DNA from 3 places in the Micromonospora sp. DT62 genome. Region 2 is predicted to be linked to each of the others. Evidence: riboswitches for the same ligand, from Rfam matches in the RefSeq annotation. Region 2 holds a riboswitch; each other region holds the start of a gene.
The links. Region 2 has a riboswitch for cyclic di-AMP ahead of ACPXCB_RS16310 (coiled-coil domain-containing protein). Riboswitches for the same ligand answer to the same signal wherever they lie in the genome.

Region 1: linked by a shared signal. The riboswitch ahead of ACPXCB_RS17005 (NlpC/P60 family protein) and the one ahead of ACPXCB_RS16310 (coiled-coil domain-containing protein) in region 2 are both predicted to bind cyclic di-AMP.
Region 3: linked by a shared signal. The riboswitch ahead of ACPXCB_RS00560 (C39 family peptidase) and the one ahead of ACPXCB_RS16310 (coiled-coil domain-containing protein) in region 2 are both predicted to bind cyclic di-AMP.

The regions. Positions count from the first base shown of each region.
Region 1 is NZ_JBNCOB010000011.1:422-5,613, reverse strand. It holds gene ACPXCB_RS17020 (zinc metalloprotease) at 1-633, shown strand, start outside; gene ACPXCB_RS17015 (pyridoxamine 5'-phosphate oxidase family protein) at 774-1,325, opposite strand; gene dcd (dCTP deaminase) at 1,404-1,982, shown strand; gene ACPXCB_RS17005 (NlpC/P60 family protein) at 2,055-3,095, opposite strand; cyclic di-AMP (ydaO/yuaA leader) riboswitch at 3,108-3,241, opposite strand; gene ACPXCB_RS17000 (N-acetylmuramoyl-L-alanine amidase) at 3,543-5,192, shown strand, end outside.
Region 2 is NZ_JBNCOB010000010.1:31,774-36,965, reverse strand. It holds gene ACPXCB_RS16320 (1-phosphofructokinase family hexose kinase) at 1-355, opposite strand, end outside; gene ACPXCB_RS16315 (SRPBCC family protein) at 534-1,001, shown strand; gene ACPXCB_RS16310 (coiled-coil domain-containing protein) at 1,093-2,178, opposite strand; cyclic di-AMP (ydaO/yuaA leader) riboswitch at 2,192-2,323, opposite strand; gene ACPXCB_RS16305 (cation diffusion facilitator family transporter) at 2,477-3,394, opposite strand; gene ACPXCB_RS16300 (HelD family protein) at 3,471-5,192, opposite strand, start outside.
Region 3 is NZ_JBNCOB010000001.1:127,055-132,246, reverse strand. It holds gene ACPXCB_RS00565 (acyltransferase family protein) at 1-1,102, shown strand, start outside; cyclic di-AMP (ydaO/yuaA leader) riboswitch at 1,423-1,563, shown strand; gene ACPXCB_RS00560 (C39 family peptidase) at 1,791-2,636, shown strand; gene ACPXCB_RS00555 (alpha/beta fold hydrolase) at 2,742-3,485, shown strand; gene ACPXCB_RS00550 (CDP-glycerol glycerophosphotransferase family protein) at 3,553-5,192, opposite strand, start outside.

The sequences.
Region 1 (5,192 bases), on a different contig from region 2:
AGCACCCGGGCCGGCGGCAACATCCCCGACTCGATGGTCAACTCGCAGATCAACGTGCTGAACCAGTCGTTCAGCGGGGCCACCGGCGGCGCGTCCACCGCGTTCAGCTTCCAGCTCCAGAAGATCAACCGGGTGACGAACCCGTCCTGGTACCCGATCGTGTCGGGTTCCTCGGCGGAGCGGTCGATGAAGACCTCGCTGCGTACGGGCGGCAAGAACACCCTCAACATCTACCTGGGCGAGCTGAGCAACGGCCTGCTCGGCTGGGCGACCTTCCCGACCCGCAACCTCAACAGCATGGACGGCGTCGTCGTGCTGAGCGAGTCGCTGCCGGGCGGCACCGCCACCAACTACAACCAGGGCGACACGGGCACCCACGAGGTCGGCCACTGGCTGAACCTCTACCACACCTTCCAGGGCGGCTGCTCCGGCTCGGGCGACAGCGTCAGCGACACCGCTGCCGAGGCCTCGCCGGCCTCCGGCTGCCCGACCGGGCGGAACACCTGCACCGCCCCCGGCGTCGACCCGATCACCAACTTCATGGACTACAGCTACGACTCCTGCATGTACCAGTTCACCGCCGGGCAGGCCAGCCGCATGCTGACCGCCTGGAACGCGTACCGCGCGGCGTAGTTCCGCCGTACGACTCCACCGGTGCCGGCCTCGCTCGACGGGGCCGGCACCGGCGTCTGTGCGGCCGCGCACGCGGGTGTCGGGCGGTGGTCACGGTGCGGCGCCCCGGAGGGGGACGGCCCGGGGCGCCGCACCGCGTCTCAGGCGGCGGGGCGGGCGGCGTGGTCGCCGACGCGCCCCGACCGGGTCTCGGGCACCAGCGCGGTGCCGACGTCGGCCGCGCGGGGGTCGAGCCACACCTGCACGGCGGGCCGGCCGTGCCACTCGCTGGCGCCGCCCGCGACGCCGGACTCGCGGCGGGCCAGCATCGCCACGTCGACGGTGAACTCGAAGACCCGCCAGTCGACCTGCGGCGCGGCCCGGTGGCTGCGGGCCAGCCGGGCGACCCGCGCCGGGTCGGTCACCGGGCGGGCGTGGCCAGCGACGTAGGCTTCGTCGTCGCTCTCCTCGGGCGGGAACGAATGCAGCGCGTAGCGGCCGTCGCGCTCCAGGTCGCGCCGCTTGGGCGAGTCGACGACGAAGCAGAAGAGCCCCTCGTCGGTGATCACCGGGGAGACCGGGTGCACCCGGGGACCGCCGTCGGCGCGGACGGTGGCCAGGTAGCCGAAGCCCGGCCCGTACTGCTGCATGAGGAGGCGGATCCCGTCGGCGAGGCGGGGCTCGTCGGCGGCGAATTCGGACCAGGAAGCCATGCCGGCATTCTATCGAACAATTGTACGAAGATGCACTCCGACACGCAGGTCACGCGTGTCGGTCGCTAAGGTGTGCGGATGCTGCTCTCCGACCGCGACCTGGCCTCCGAGATCGAGGCGGGGACGCTCGCGCTGGAGCCGTTCGAGCCCGCGCTGGTGCAACCGTCCAGCATCGACGTACGCCTGGACAAGCACTTCCGGGTCTTCAACAACCACCTCTACACCCACATCGACCCCGCGCAGCAGCAGGACGACCTCACGTCGATGGTCGAGGTGCCCGACGGCGAGCCGTACGTGCTGCATCCGGGCGAGTTCGTGCTCGCCTCGACGCTGGAGGTGATCACGCTCGGCGACCAGCTCGCCGGCCGCCTGGAGGGGAAGAGCTCACTGGGCCGGTTGGGCCTGCTCACCCACTCCACGGCGGGCTTCATCGACCCGGGCTTCTCCGGTCACGTGACCCTCGAACTGTCCAACGTCGCCAACCTGCCGATCACCCTCTGGCCGGGCATGAAGATCGGCCAGCTCTGCATCTTCCGGCTCTCGTCGCCGGCGCAGCATCCGTACGGCTCGGCCGTCTACGGCTCGCGCTACCAGGGGCAGCGCGGCCCGACCCCGAGCCGCTCCTGGCAGCACTGGCGCACCTGGCCCACCCGCTGACCCGGGCCGCTACGTGTCAGGAAGGGCACCTTCCTCTACCGGATCCGTCAGGAAGGTGCCCTTCCTTGCACCTCAGCCGGGCCGGCCGTAGCTGTGGATCGGGCCGTCGTCGACCTTCTTCATCCTGATCGGCACCCCGGCCCGGGAGGCGTGCACCACCCAGCCCCCGCCGACGTACATGCCGACGTGGTGCAGGTCGCTGTAGTAGAAGACGAGGTCGCCCGGGCGCAGCTCGCCCCGGCTGACGGACGCGGTGGCCCGCCGCTGCTGCGCGGCGTTGTGCGGCAGCGACACCCCCGCCTTCGCCCAGGCGGCGAGCATCAGGCCGGAGCAGTCGTACGAGTTCGGCCCCTCGGCGCCCCAGACGTAGGGCTTGCCGATCTGCGCGCAGGCGAACTTCACGGCGGTGCCGGCCGGGCCGCCGGGATAGCCGGCCGGGCAGGGGGCGGGGCGCAGCGGCCCGCCGCCGCCGTTGCCGTAGACCCGCAGCCGCAGCTTCTGCAACCGGTCGATCTCGGCGTTGATCTGCTTCTTCTTCGCCGCGAGCTGGGCCTCGGTGCGGCTGAGCTGGACGACCATCTCGTCCAGCGGCGCCTTCTTGGCGGCCAGCCGGTCGCGCAGCTCGGCGACCTGCCGCACGTCCTGCTGCTGGTGCTGGGCGAACTGGTCGAGCAGCTCGAGCTGCCCGATCATCTCGCTCGGTGAGCGGCTGCCCAGCAGGGCGTTGACGGCGGAGACGTTCTCGCCCTTGTAGGCGCGGGCCGCCAGCGCGCCGACCTTCTCCATCGCCTGGTCGACCTGCTTCTCCAGGGGACCGATCTGCGCGGCGAGCGCGTCGGCCTGCTTTCGCCTGGCGGCCAGGTCCTGTCGGGTGGCGTTGTGCCGTTCGATGATCGGTTCGAGCTTGTTCCAGTCCTCGTCGATCTGCCGCTCGATCTCGGCGACCGTCGGTTCGGCGTGGGCCGCCGTGGCGCCGCCGGTCAGGACGACGGCGAACGCGGCCAGGGCGGCGAGGGCGGTGGTGCAGCGGTACCAGCGTGGGCGCGGCGCAGCCGTCACCGGGTCGGCGAGGGCCGACCGGGCCGACGGTGGCCGCGGGGCATGGTGTGCCACCGGGCTTCGTACTCCTTCTTCCGTACCGCCTACCGGGTTAGCTGACGGGTTCGGGCGGGAAGGGGCGCCCTACCGCAGGACTGCGGATTCACCCCGGGGAACATGGGTCCCCGGCTCGCTCGGGAGCGACTCGGCGGTGTCGGACCGTCACCGCCCTGGTTGGACGGAATGTCACCGGCCGACGAAGGACCAGAGTAGAGACGACCGTTATCGATCCGCAACCCTACGGGCAGTGACACTCCGTACCCACCCGGGTCGGGCGGTTCCGCAACCCGGGCAACGAAGATTTCCTTCCTTCTGAAGTGTCTGACGGAAAGGTATTGACCAGAGGCGGCGGGCGGGGCGAAGGTGACCCCACCTTTGCCCGTCCGAACTGGGGGTCTGATGCACCTGTCAGCGACATCGAGGAGCAGACGCGTCCTGCTGGCCGCCGCCGTGGCAGCCGCCATGGCGACGACGCCGCTCACCGCCGCCGGATCCGCCGCCGCGGCAGCGCCGGTGAACGACCGGCAGCAGCAGTACGCCGCCGCGGCCGCCGAGTACGGCGTACCGGAGAGCGTCCTGCTCGGGGTCTCCTACCTGCAGTCCCGCTGGGACACCAACGCCGGCACGCCGAGCACCAGCGGCGGCTACGGACCGATGCACCTCACCGACGCCGAGCACGTCGCCGCCCTCGCCGGCGGCACGCACCACGACGAGGGCACCGAGGACCCGCGCGGCGACGACTCCCGCCCGTCCCTGGCCGAGGCCGGCGAGCCGCCGGCCGCCACGCCGCCCGCCGAGGCCGCGCTGCGGACCGTCGACGCCGCCGCCGACCTGACCGGCGCCAGCGAGGAGTCGCTGCGGACGGACGTCACGGCCAACATCCGGGGCGGCGCGGCGCTGCTGGCCGCGTACCAGAAGGAGATCGGCGCCCCGGTCGGCGCCGGCACCGACCCGGCGACCTGGTACGGCGCGGTGGCCCGGTACTCCGGCGCGGACAGCGCCGACGCCGCGGCGGCCTTCGCCAACGAGGTGTACGCCACCATCGCCACGGGCGACAGCCGGGTGACCGACGACGGGCAGCGGGTCACGCTGGCCGGCCGGGCGGTCCAGCCGGACCGCTCCTGGCTGGACCGGCTGCGCCTGCGCAAGCTCGCCCGACCGGACGGGCTGGAGTGCCCGAGCGACATCTCCTGCGAGTGGATCCCGGCGCCGTACGAGAACTACGGCCCCACCCTGGGCGACTACGGCAACCACGACCTGGGCAACCGTCCCACCCAGCAGAAGATCGAGTACATCGTCATCCACGACACCGAGGGCTACTTCGGTCCCAGCGTCAACCTGGTCAAGGACCCGAAGCGGGTGGGTTGGCACTACACCCTGCGCTCGGTGGACGGGCACATCGCCCAGCACATCAAGACCAAGAACGTCGGCTGGCACGCCGGCAACTGGTACGTGAACGCCAAGTCCATCGGCCTCGAACACGAGGGCTTCGCCGGGCACGGCACCTGGTACACGGAGGCGATGTACCGCACCTCCGCCAAGCTGGTCCGCCACCTGGCGCGGCAGTACAACATCCCGCTGGACCGCAACCACATCATCGGGCACGACAACGTCCCCGGCACCGTCGCCGCGAACGTGCGCGGCATGCACTGGGACCCGGGACCGTACTGGAACTGGTCGCACTACTTCGACCTGCTCAAGGCGCCGTTCAAGTCGACCGGCACGCACCGGACCGGGCTGGTCACCATCGACCCGGACTTCGCCACCAACCAGCCGCCGTTCACCGGCTGCAACCGGCAGCCTCCGGGCGTGCCGAACCCGCCCCCGGCGACGGCCCCCTGCCCGCTGCGCGGCTCCTCCGCGCTGTTCCTGCACAACGCGCCGAGCCACGACGCGCCGCTGGTCAACGACATCGCGCTGCGGCCCGACGGCACCCCGAACACCACGTACGTCTCCGACCACGGCGCCCGCGTCTCGGCCGGCCAGACGTACGCGCTTGCCGAGGTGCAGGGCGACTGGACCGCGATCTGGTACCTCGGCCAGAAGGGGTGGTTCCACAACCCCGCCGCCAAGCCAACGGCTAAGTGGACCGTCGGGTTCGTGGTGACCCCG
Region 2 (5,192 bases):
GCGCCAGGTTGTAGAGCTCGTCCAGCTCGTGCCGGCTGAGCGGCTGGCCGGGCACGTCCACGATCTCCTGCCGGGAGCCCTCGCGCCGATCGTGCACGTACCCGCCGCTGCCGGAGTCGCGGACCACCACCTTCAGGTGCACCCCCTCGCTGACCAGCAGCGGCTCCAGCACCTGGCCGATCTCGCCGCCGAGGGCGGTGCAGAGCACCACGTCGACCCCGAGCGACATCACCATCCGGGCCTGCCAGACGCCCTGCCCGCCGGGGTGCAGGTGCAGCTCCGGCGCCTCGCTGGGCTGGTCGACGGTCACCGTCAGCCGGGGCGTGGGCGCGAAGACCATCACGTGCCCGCTCATCCGTCGTACCCGTCCATGCGCCCATCCTCCGCCGATCGACACGTACCGTGACCATCCATCAGCTGACCGTAGTGTGGTCGGCGGCCGGACGTCCGGACTCCGGGCGGGATCGGCGCGGCGTTGCCAGGGGGCCCGGCATGCGCGACGATCGGGCGACCACCGACGCTGGGGAGACGGCGTGCTCAGGCGAAGTTCCTTCAGCTACACCGTCCAGGCACGCTGTTCCCTCGCGGAGGCCGCGGCGCTGCTCGCCGACCCCACCCGGCAGGAGGACCTGCACCCGCTGATCGTCCGGGTCCGCCGGGTGCCGCCCCGTCCTGGCGCGCGGGCCAGCTACGACATCACCGATCGACTGGCCGCCGGGCCGGTGCGCCTGCCGATCACCTACCGGGCCGACGTCCTCGTCGACGATCCCGACGAGATCGTCACCGTGGCCCGGCAGTGGCCTGCCACCACGGTGCGCAACCACACCCGGCTGCGGGCGGAGCCCGACGGCGTGGTCCGCATCGAGGTCGAGATCACCCTCGCCGCGCCCGCGCCGCTCTTCGGCTACGCGTTCCGCCAGGCCCGCGCCGCCCACCTCGGGCTGGCCGCCCGCCTCGCCGTGGCCCTCGACACGAGCCCGCCTGGGCCGCCGGCCGACTGACCGCCGGACGGGCCCGGCCGCAGTGGCTGGAGGCGGCGGACGCCGCCGCGCCCCGGTGACCCGCGACGGGCGGGGGACCGGGGCGCGGGCGTCAGTAGACCGACAGGTGCACGTGGTTGGTGTGGTCGCTGGACGGGTCGCCGTTGGCTCCGCTGTACGACTTCCATCCGCTGCTGGGCAGCCAGATCTGCCTGTACCAGATCACGTAGAGCACGGCGAGCCGGTCGGCGTTGCGCACGAAGTACGCCGACAGGTTGTTGCCGTACGTCCGGTCGCCGCCGGTGGCGTCGCCGCCGAAGCCGCCCTTCTGGGCCGCGAAGTCGCAGGCCCGGCCCTTCGGGTGCTCGCCCGAGCCGCCGGGGCGGTAGCAGGAGACGTAGCGGGTGAAGCCCGCCGCCTTGGCCTGGTTGAGCGCGTGCAGGGTGCGCGGGGTGATACAGCCGTTGGCGGGGGTGGGGTCGTTGACGCTGCACGACTCGCGCGGCCAGGAGCCGTCGGAGTTGCGCGGGGCCGCCTTCGCCGTCTTGCTGGAGGTGCCGCCCGGCGAGGTGCCCGCCCCCGTGGACTGCTGCCGCTGTTGCTGCTGCTCGCGGTTGGCGACCGTCAGCGCCCGTTCGGCCTGCTCCTTGCGCTTGGCCATCACGGTGACCTGCTTGCGCTGCTCCCGGATCTCGCCGTCCAGGGCGAGCTTGGTGCGGGTGGCCTCGTCCCGGGTCTCCTGGAGTTCGCGCAGGGCCCGGTCCTCCTTGGCGGCCACCGCGTCGAGGGCGGCGGCGCGGTCCATGAAGCCGTCCGGCGAGCTGCTGTTGAGCAGGGCGGACGCCACGCTGAGCCGACCGGTGCGGTAGGCCGCCCCCGCGATCTCGCCGACCCTGGCGGTGTGCGCGGCCAGCTCGACCTCGGTGGTCTTGAGCTGCGTGGCGAGCTGCTGCTGCCGCTTGGCCGACGTGTCCAGGGCGCGCTTGGCGTCGAGGTAGCCCTTGCTGGCGGCCTCCAACTGGGCCCGCAGGGCGGGGGTGCCGCCCTCCTCGTCCTGGCCGGGAGCTGCGGCGAGCAGGCCGGCCCGGGTGGCGGCCGCCGCCGGGGCGGCGGTGACCGGAGCCACCGCGGCGCCGAGGGCGAGCATCGTGGCGATCAGGGCCGCCGTCCGGGCGGCACGTCGTCGTACAGGTGCCATCACTGGCATGCAGGTGTCCTTCCGTCAGCCGCCGACCGGGTTAGCTGACGGGTTCGGGACGGAAGATCCCTACCGCTGACGCGGATGCACCCCACGAACTTGGTTCCCCGGTTCGCCCCGCCGGGCGATTAGGCGGCGGCCACCGCCGGCACCGGTGGGTGCCGCCTGGCGGAGGCCGAAGCCGAGCCTACCGGTGCCGGTGTGACTGATGCAGCGCAGGTGACGCAGGGTGTACGTCCACTAACAGTCAAATCCGGCATAAGCGCACAATACTCTCCCAGATTTAAGGCTGTCCTCATTACCACTCAACCGACCCGCAGGCCCCGCGCGACGCTCCGGGCTCGATCTGCAACGTGGCGTGCTCGATGTGGAAGTCGTCGTGCAGCGCGGCCCGGGCGGCGCCCAGCACCGCGCCGACCTCCGCGCCGGGTGCCATGGTCAGGTGGGCCGAGGCCACCTCCATTCCGGAGGTCAGCGTCCAGACGTGCAGGTCGTGCACCTCGGCGACGCCGGGCACGGCGGCCAGCCGGTCGTGCACCGCGGTCACCTGGAGGTGCTCCGGCGCGGCCTGCACCAGGATGCGCAGCGCGGCCCGCCCGAGCCGCCAGGTGCGCGGCAGGATGAACACCCCGATCGCGACCGCCACCAGGGGGTCCGCCCACCACCAGCCGGTGGTGGCGATCAGCAGGGCGGCCCCGATCACGCCGAGTGACCCCAGCAGGTCGCCGAGCACCTCCAGGTACGCCCCGTGGACGTTGATGCTCTCCTTCGCCCCGGAGCGCAGCAGCGCGAAGGCGCCGATGTTGGCGAGCAGGCCGAGCACGGCGACCACCAGCATCGGGCCGGCCAGCACCACCGGCGGGTCGCCGAAGCGGCGCACCGCCTCGATCACGACGTAGACCGCGACGCCGGAGAGCAGGACGGCGTTGGCCAGTGCGGCCAGCACCTCCAGCCGGTAGAGGCCGAAGGTGCGCTGCGGGTCGGCGCCCGCCCGCCGGGTGGCGGCGATCGCCGCGAGCGCCATGCCGATGCCGAGCACGTCGGTGAACATGTGCCCGGCGTCGCTCAGCAGGGCCAGCGAGCCCGTGCGGAAGGCCGCCACCGCCTCCACCACCATGAGGCCGGCGAGCAGCCCGAACGCCGCCCAGAGCCGGCCCCGGTGGCGGTGCGCGGCATTCGCCACCGACCCGTGATGGTGGTCATGACCTGCGCCCACGCGCCCACCCTCCGTCAGGCGTCCGGATTCGCGTTCAATCTATGTTCACATCGCTATGTATGCAAGTAACGTCGGCTCAGCCGATCGGGTCGACGGTGGTCAGCCGCTGGGTGGCCCGGGACAGCGCCACGTAGAGCGTCCGCACCCCCGACCCCGGGTCGGCCCGGATCTCGCCCGGGGCGACGAGGACGACCCCGTCGTACTCCATGCCCTTGGCCTCCAGGCTGGTCACCACCTGCAAACGCGGCGCGCCGAGCCGGCCCAGCCAGCCGGCCACCTCGTCGCGGCGCGGCACCGGCGTGATCACCCCGACCGTGCCCTCGACGTCGGCGAGCAGCGCGCCGGCCGCCGCCACCACCGCGGCCTCCAGCTCAGCCGGCGGCACCGACAGCGCGACCGGGTCGATGCCGGTGGAGCGCACCGCCCGGGGCAGCGGCAGGTCCGGGTGCAGCCGGCGGATCTCGGCCGCCGCCACCGCGAAGATCTCCGCCGAGTTGCGGTAGTTCGTGGTGAGGGTGAAGTGGTGCCGCTTGCGCCGGCCCAGCGCCTGGTCCCGGGCCCGGGTCAGCTCCTCCGGATCCCCCGTCCACGCCGTCTGCGCCGGGTCGCCCACCACCGTCCACGAGGCCAGCCGGCCCCGCCGGCCGATCATGCGCCACTGCATCGGCGAGACGTCCTGCGACTCGTCGACCACCACGTGCGCGTACTCCCGGTAGTCGTCCGGGCGTTCCCGCGCCGCCTCGCGGGCGGCACGCTGCCGGTCGGCGAAGGTGCTCAGCTCGCGGACCCCGCCGGCCAGCTGGAACGGGTCCCGCTTCGCCCGGGCGGGCTTCATCGGCTTGCCGAGCAGCGCGTCCAGCTCGTCGAGCAGCGCGATGTCGGCGATCGTCAGCCCGGCGGCGTCGAGGCTGCGGTACGCGTCGGTCAGCAGCCGGATCTCGGCGCGGGAGAGGATCCCCTCGGCGTAGCGGTGCAGCCGGTCCGGACGGGCCAGCCAACCCAGCACGTGCCGGGGGTGCAGCCGGGGCCACCACGCCTTCAGGAACTCCCGGAATTCCGGCCGCTCGGCGATCTCGTCCTCGAACGCGCGCTGCTCGGGCAGCCGGCCCACGCCCAGCCTGCGGGCCTGCGCCCACAGCGCCGCGAAGACCCCGTCGAAGCCGGCCCGGCGCACCTCGTTGCGGCGGGCGCCCCGGGGCATCGCCCGGTCCCGGATGCCGTCCAGCTCGCGGCGCTCCAGCCGGAGCAGCGCGCCCCGGTAGAGCAGGCGGAGCTCGGTCGGGCCGCCCGGCACCGCGTCCCGGACCGCCCGCTCCAGCACCCGCCGCATCCGCAGCGAGCCCTTCACCGCCGCCACCGCCGGCGGATCGGTGCGGGTGGCGGTCAGGCCCACGAAGAGCGTGCCCAGCGAGTGCAGGGTGGCGGTGTCCTCGCCGAGCGAGGGCAGCACCGAGGCGATGTACTCGACGAAGACCGACGACGGGCCCACCACCAGGATGCCGCCGCCGGCGAACCGGCTGCGGTCGGAATAGAGCAGGTACGCGGCCCGGTGCAGGGCGACGGCCGTCTTCCCGGTGCCCGGACCGCCGGACACGATCGTCACGCCCGAGCCGGGGGAGCGGATCGCCTCGTCCTGCTCCCGCTGGATGGTGGCGACGATGTCCCGCATCCCCCGGCCGGTGGCCTTCGACAGCGTGGCCAGCAGCGCGCCGTCGCCGACCACCGCCATGTCGGCGGGCGCGGCGACGGGATCGAGCAGGTCGTCCTCGATCCGGGTGACCCGCTCGGCGGAGGACTG
Region 3 (5,192 bases), on a different contig from region 2:
CGAGCCCGGCCAGAAGGCCGTCGTGGACTGGGCCTTCGCCCTCGGCCTGTCGGGCGTGCAGTTCTTCTTCATCCTCAGCGGCTTCGTGCTGGTCTGGTCGGCCCGACCCACCGACACCCGTCGGGCGTTCTGGCGGCGCCGGGTGGCCAAGATCTGGCCGAGCCACGTGGTGCTGTGGGTGGCGGCCCTGGCGGTCGCGGCCTGGTTCGCCGACCCCGTGGACCGGTTCGTCGCGGTGGAGAACCTGTTCCTCCTCCAGGCGTGGGACCCGCGGCCGGGCCACTTCTACAGCATCAACACGGTCAGCTGGTCGCTGTCCTGCGAGTTCTTCTTCTACCTCTGCCTGCCGTTGGCGCTGCCGCTGATCCGCCGGGCCCGGCCGTGGGCCCTGTGGGCCGTCGTGGTCGCGGTGCCGCTGCTCATCCTGGCGCTCTGGCCGGCCCAGGCGCTGGTGCCCGAGGAGAGCCGCTGGTGGTTCACCCAGGTCTTCCCGCCGGTGCGGTCGCTGGAGTTCTGGATGGGCGTCGCCGCCGCCGAGCTGATGCGGCGTGGCCGGTGGCGTGGGCCGGGCCTGCCGCTGGCCAGCCTGCTCTTCGTGGTGACCTGGGTGGTCGCCGCGCAGTGGGTGCGCGCCGAACTGTGGGCGGCGCTGCTCTCGGTGGCGTACATCCTGGTCATCGCCGCGGCGGCGGACGCGGACGTGCGCGGGCGGCGCTCGCCGTGGCGGTCCCGGCCGATGGTCTGGCTGGGCGAGGTCTCCTTCGCCTTCTATCTGGTGCACGTCCTCGTGATGATCACCGTCCTGCGGCTCACCGGCGACTGGGGCGTCGGCTTCACCGGCTGGTGGGGGCCGGCGGTGGTGCTCGGCTTCCTGCTGGTCAACCTGGCCCTGGCCGGCCTGTTGCACCGTCTCGTCGAGACGCCGATGATGCGGCTGCTCACTCCGCGCAGGCCGGTCCGGACGCCGCGGGACGGGGACGGCGCCGGGAAGGACCCCGGCGGCCGCGGGGCGGCGCCGGGGGACCGGGGCAACGCCGTGCCGCGCCCCCGGGCCGCCGACCCGCAGGACGACCACCGACCGACGTACGCCGACTCGCGCTGAGACGCCCCGGCGGCTGGAGAGTCCGGGCGACGAAATCCCGACCGTTTCGGTGACGCCGGTCACCACGTCGGCGAACCGGTCATCCGGCGCGGCCCGGTCGATTCCCGCCGGGGTTTCGGCGCCGATGTCCGCCACTTGTCCCATTGTCGCCCGGAGGCGCGCACAGAAACGGTCGTCCCATTGAGTCGCGTCAGTGGCGAAGTGCCCGCAAAAATTGTTTGCCGATCAAGGTTTAGGCAGGTGGGGCGGGGTTGGCAGGGCGTGGGCCGGCCAGTAATGTCGGCGCGTCCGGTGCGGTACCCGATCGCCAGAGGCGACGCCGCGCCGACCCGCCTAATCGTGAACGACGAACCGGGGACCCAGTGCTCGTTGGGGTGAATCCGTGGGCCGTGGGCCCGTGGTAGGGCGTTCTTCCCGCCCGAATCCGTCAGCTAACCCGGTCGGCGGTGTCGGAAGGAGTTCCATCTTCATGCCACACCCGTACACCCCTCGGTTGTGCCGCCGTCTCCACGGCGCCGCGGTGACCGCGCTCGTCCGCCCGCAGGTCATGAGCTGACCCGCCGGTCACCGTCCGTCGCCCGGCGTCCCGGGCGCATCCCCTGAGTGGCCCACCACCCGCCCGGACGCCCGTCCGCGCGGTCGGTCCGCCCTGCCCTCGGCGCGGACCGACGGCCGCTACCCCGAGCCCGTGGAGGAAACCGTGAAGCACCACCTCAAGCGACAGCTGCGTCGCCTCACGTCCGAGCGTCCGTACCAGCTGGCCGCCGCGTCCGCCGCGGCGCTCGTGCTGGCGTCGGGCACGGGCGCGCTGCTGGCCGGAACCGACGAGGCCCCCGCCGCCGCGCCGGCCCCGGTGGCCGCGACCGAACTGCGGGACGACGCGGCGGCCTCGCGCAGCCAGGCCCGGGTCGCGCCCGCCCCGTCCAGCGCCGCCCCGGCCGCGTCCAGCGCCGCCCCGTCGGCCAGCGCGTCCAGCGCCGCCCCGGACCCGGACCTGACCCGCAAGCCGGAGCCGCCGAAGCCGCCGGCCGCCAAGAGCCTGGACTACGACTACCAGGCCCAGACGACCTTCTACAACTGTGGTCCGGCGGCCGTCCGGCACGCCCTCAGCGCCGCCGGCATCGCGCGCAGCCAGGACGCCCTCGGTGCCCAGTTGGGCACCGACCAGATGGGCACCGACTCGGCCCAGGACACCACCCGCGTGCTGAACGCGACGGTGAAGGGCGAGCCGTACCGGACCCGGATGATCCCCGGTGGCGCCGCCACCCCGGCCCAGATGGACCGGCTCCAGGCCGACGTCGTCGCGGCCATCGCCGACGGGCGGGGGGTCGTGGTCAATGTCGCCGGCAGCGCCACGGACACCGACGGCGGCTGGCACTCCTTCCCCGGCGGCCACTACATCGCGGTGGTCGGCTACCAGGACGGGGGACGGCTGGTGAAGATCGCCGACTCGGCGAACCCGGCGACCGCGTCGTACTGGATCAGCACCATCGCCCTGGCGAACTGGGCCGCCACCCGCGGCTACTCCGCCTGAGCGACGCCGTCGGGCGTCGGCTCCCCACCCGGGGGGTCGGCGCCCGATGTCGTGTCCGGGTCACGGCCCTCGCCCGCGGCGTCCGACGGGTGGCACACTGCGCCCATGGTCGATGAGTCGGGTGACCGGGACGGCCGGCGGGTGCTCCTGCTGCTGCACGGCATGGGCGCGACCGGCGACGTGTGGCTGCCCTGGGCGCCGCTGCTGGAGCGTCGGTGGGCGGGGCGGTGGCTGGCGCCGGACCTCGCCGGCCACGGCTGGTCGCCGCCGCTGCCGGAGTACTCCTTCCCGGGGCTGGCCGCGCGGATCGCCGCGGGGCTCGCGGCGGGCGACCGGCTGGTCGTGCTGGGGCACTCCCTCGGCGGGGTGGTCGGACTGGCGCTGGCCGCCCGGGGCGCCGGGCTGCCCGTCGACGCCGTCGTCGGGCTCGGCATCAAGGCCGTCTGGTCGCCGGCGGAGCTGGCCAAGGCGGGTGAGCTGGCGGCCCGGCCGGTGACCTGGTTCGCCAGCCGGGACGAGGCGGCCCGCCGCTACCTGCGGGTGGCCGGCCTGACCGGGCTCTTCGCCCCGGAGCACCCCGTCGTGGAGGCGGGGCTGCGGCAGGTCGACGGCCGCTGGCGGCTGGCGATGGACCCGGCCGCGTTCGGCGTGGGCGCGCCGGACCTGCCCGCCCTGCTGGCGGCGACCGACGTGCCCGTGCTGCTGGCCCGCGGCGAGCACGACCCCATGGTCACCGACGCCCAGCTCACGGAGCTGGGGGTGCCGGTCGCCACCCTGACCGGCCTCGGGCACAACGCCCACGTCGAGGCCCCCGAGGCGGTCCTGGACCTCGTCGAGCCGTACCGCTGACGGTGCCCCGCAACCGGCCCGGCCCACAGATCCGCCGTCGCGACCGGTGTGCCTCCCGGCCGGGGCGTCAGGTGGCGGGGAAGAGGGTCGCCTCGTCCGGGTCGAGCGGCAGGCCGGTCGCGCCGCCCGTGCGCGGGGCGGGCGTCTTCCAGCCCTCGTCGAGCTGGCGCCGTGCGGCCTCCAGGAACGCCTCGGCGTACGACTCGGCGGGGAAGTCGCCCAGGTAGCGGCTCCGGGTGGCCCACCGCGCCGAGGCCAGCGGATCGGTGTCCAGCAGCGCGGTCAGCACCTCGTCCACGTTCGCCATGTCTCGCCGCAGCACGTAGCCCGACCCGGCGAGCGGGAACTGCTCGGGGAACCGGTCGCCGGAGTCCACCATGTCGGTCACCGCGTACGGCTTGCCGGAGTAGAGGTAGTCGGAGATCACCCCGGACACGTCGGAGACCAGCGCGTCCGAGCGGTTCACGCACTCGGTCAGGGTCAGCTCCCGGCTGGCGGCGGTCCCGAAGACGTGCTGCCGGCCGCTGCGGGCCCGGTCGGCGGCCAGCAGTTCGGTGAGCCGACCCAGCTGCCGGGCGGAGGCCGGGTTCTGCGAGGTGTACGGGTGGGCCCGCAGGATCACCGTCGCGCCCCGGTCGAGCAGTCGGCGCAGCAGCGTCTCGGCCACCGGCAGGGAGCAGTAGTTCGCGTCCGCGTTGTGCCCGGTCCAGGTCGGCGTGTAGAGCACGGTCGGGTTGGCCCGCCCGTGCGCCGGCTCAGGGCTCACCTCGATCGACTCGACCTGCGGGCGGCCGACGACGACGAACTTCTCCGCCGGGATGTCCACCCCGGCGCGGGCGTACCGGTCGATGGCGGCCTGGCCGGCGACGAAGATCCGGTCGAAGATCGCCGAGACCGGGTTGGCGCTGGGGGCCTTGTCGCTGTCACCGTGGTGCAGCTGGACGTGGGTCAGCTGGGTGTAGCGGATGCAGTGGCTGTTCTTCGCGCCGTGGTTGACGTAGAACGCCACCCGCAGGCTCGGCACCAGCGCCTCGTCCATCGCCCTCGTGGTGGGGCAGTAGACGACGGGCGCGCTGGTGGCCGCGGCGACCAGGGGCAGGGACTCCGGCTCGCGCACCATCACCAGGAACGGCCGGCCGATCCGCTCCAGGTACGGCAGCCACATGGTGACCTGGTACTCCGAGCCGGGCGGCGCGGAGAAGTGGAGCAGGAACTCGGGCTGGTGCCGGCGCAGCGCGCGGGACACCGCCGAGCCGCCGGCCCCCGGCCGGAACTTGCGCCGGGCCAGGTCCAGCCCGACCGCCGCGGCACCGGCGGCGACCAGGGCGACGGCCGCCAGCGCGACACCGGCCGGCAGGCCCGCGACGGCCGCCAGCGCCAGCAGGGCGAGCAGCCCCGCCAGCGCGTCGCCGAGGCGGGCGGCGACCAACGGCGTCCACGAGCGCACCGGCAGGTTCGCGGCGCGCACCTCCAGGCCGCTGGCGTCGCGGAGCGGGTTGACCAGCAGCACCAGCCCCAGCAGGGCCAGCGCGGTCGCGGCCAGCGCGGGATCGAACCCGGCGTCGAGGCGGCGGGCGTAGCCGACCAGGATCGCCGCCGCGACCAGCGCGGTCTCGGCGGCGTTGTCGGCGCCCGGGCGCACCCGCCGCTCCCAGGTGGCCGCCGCGAGGGCGGCCACGGCGAGCCCCAGCCCCCAGCCGGTCGCCC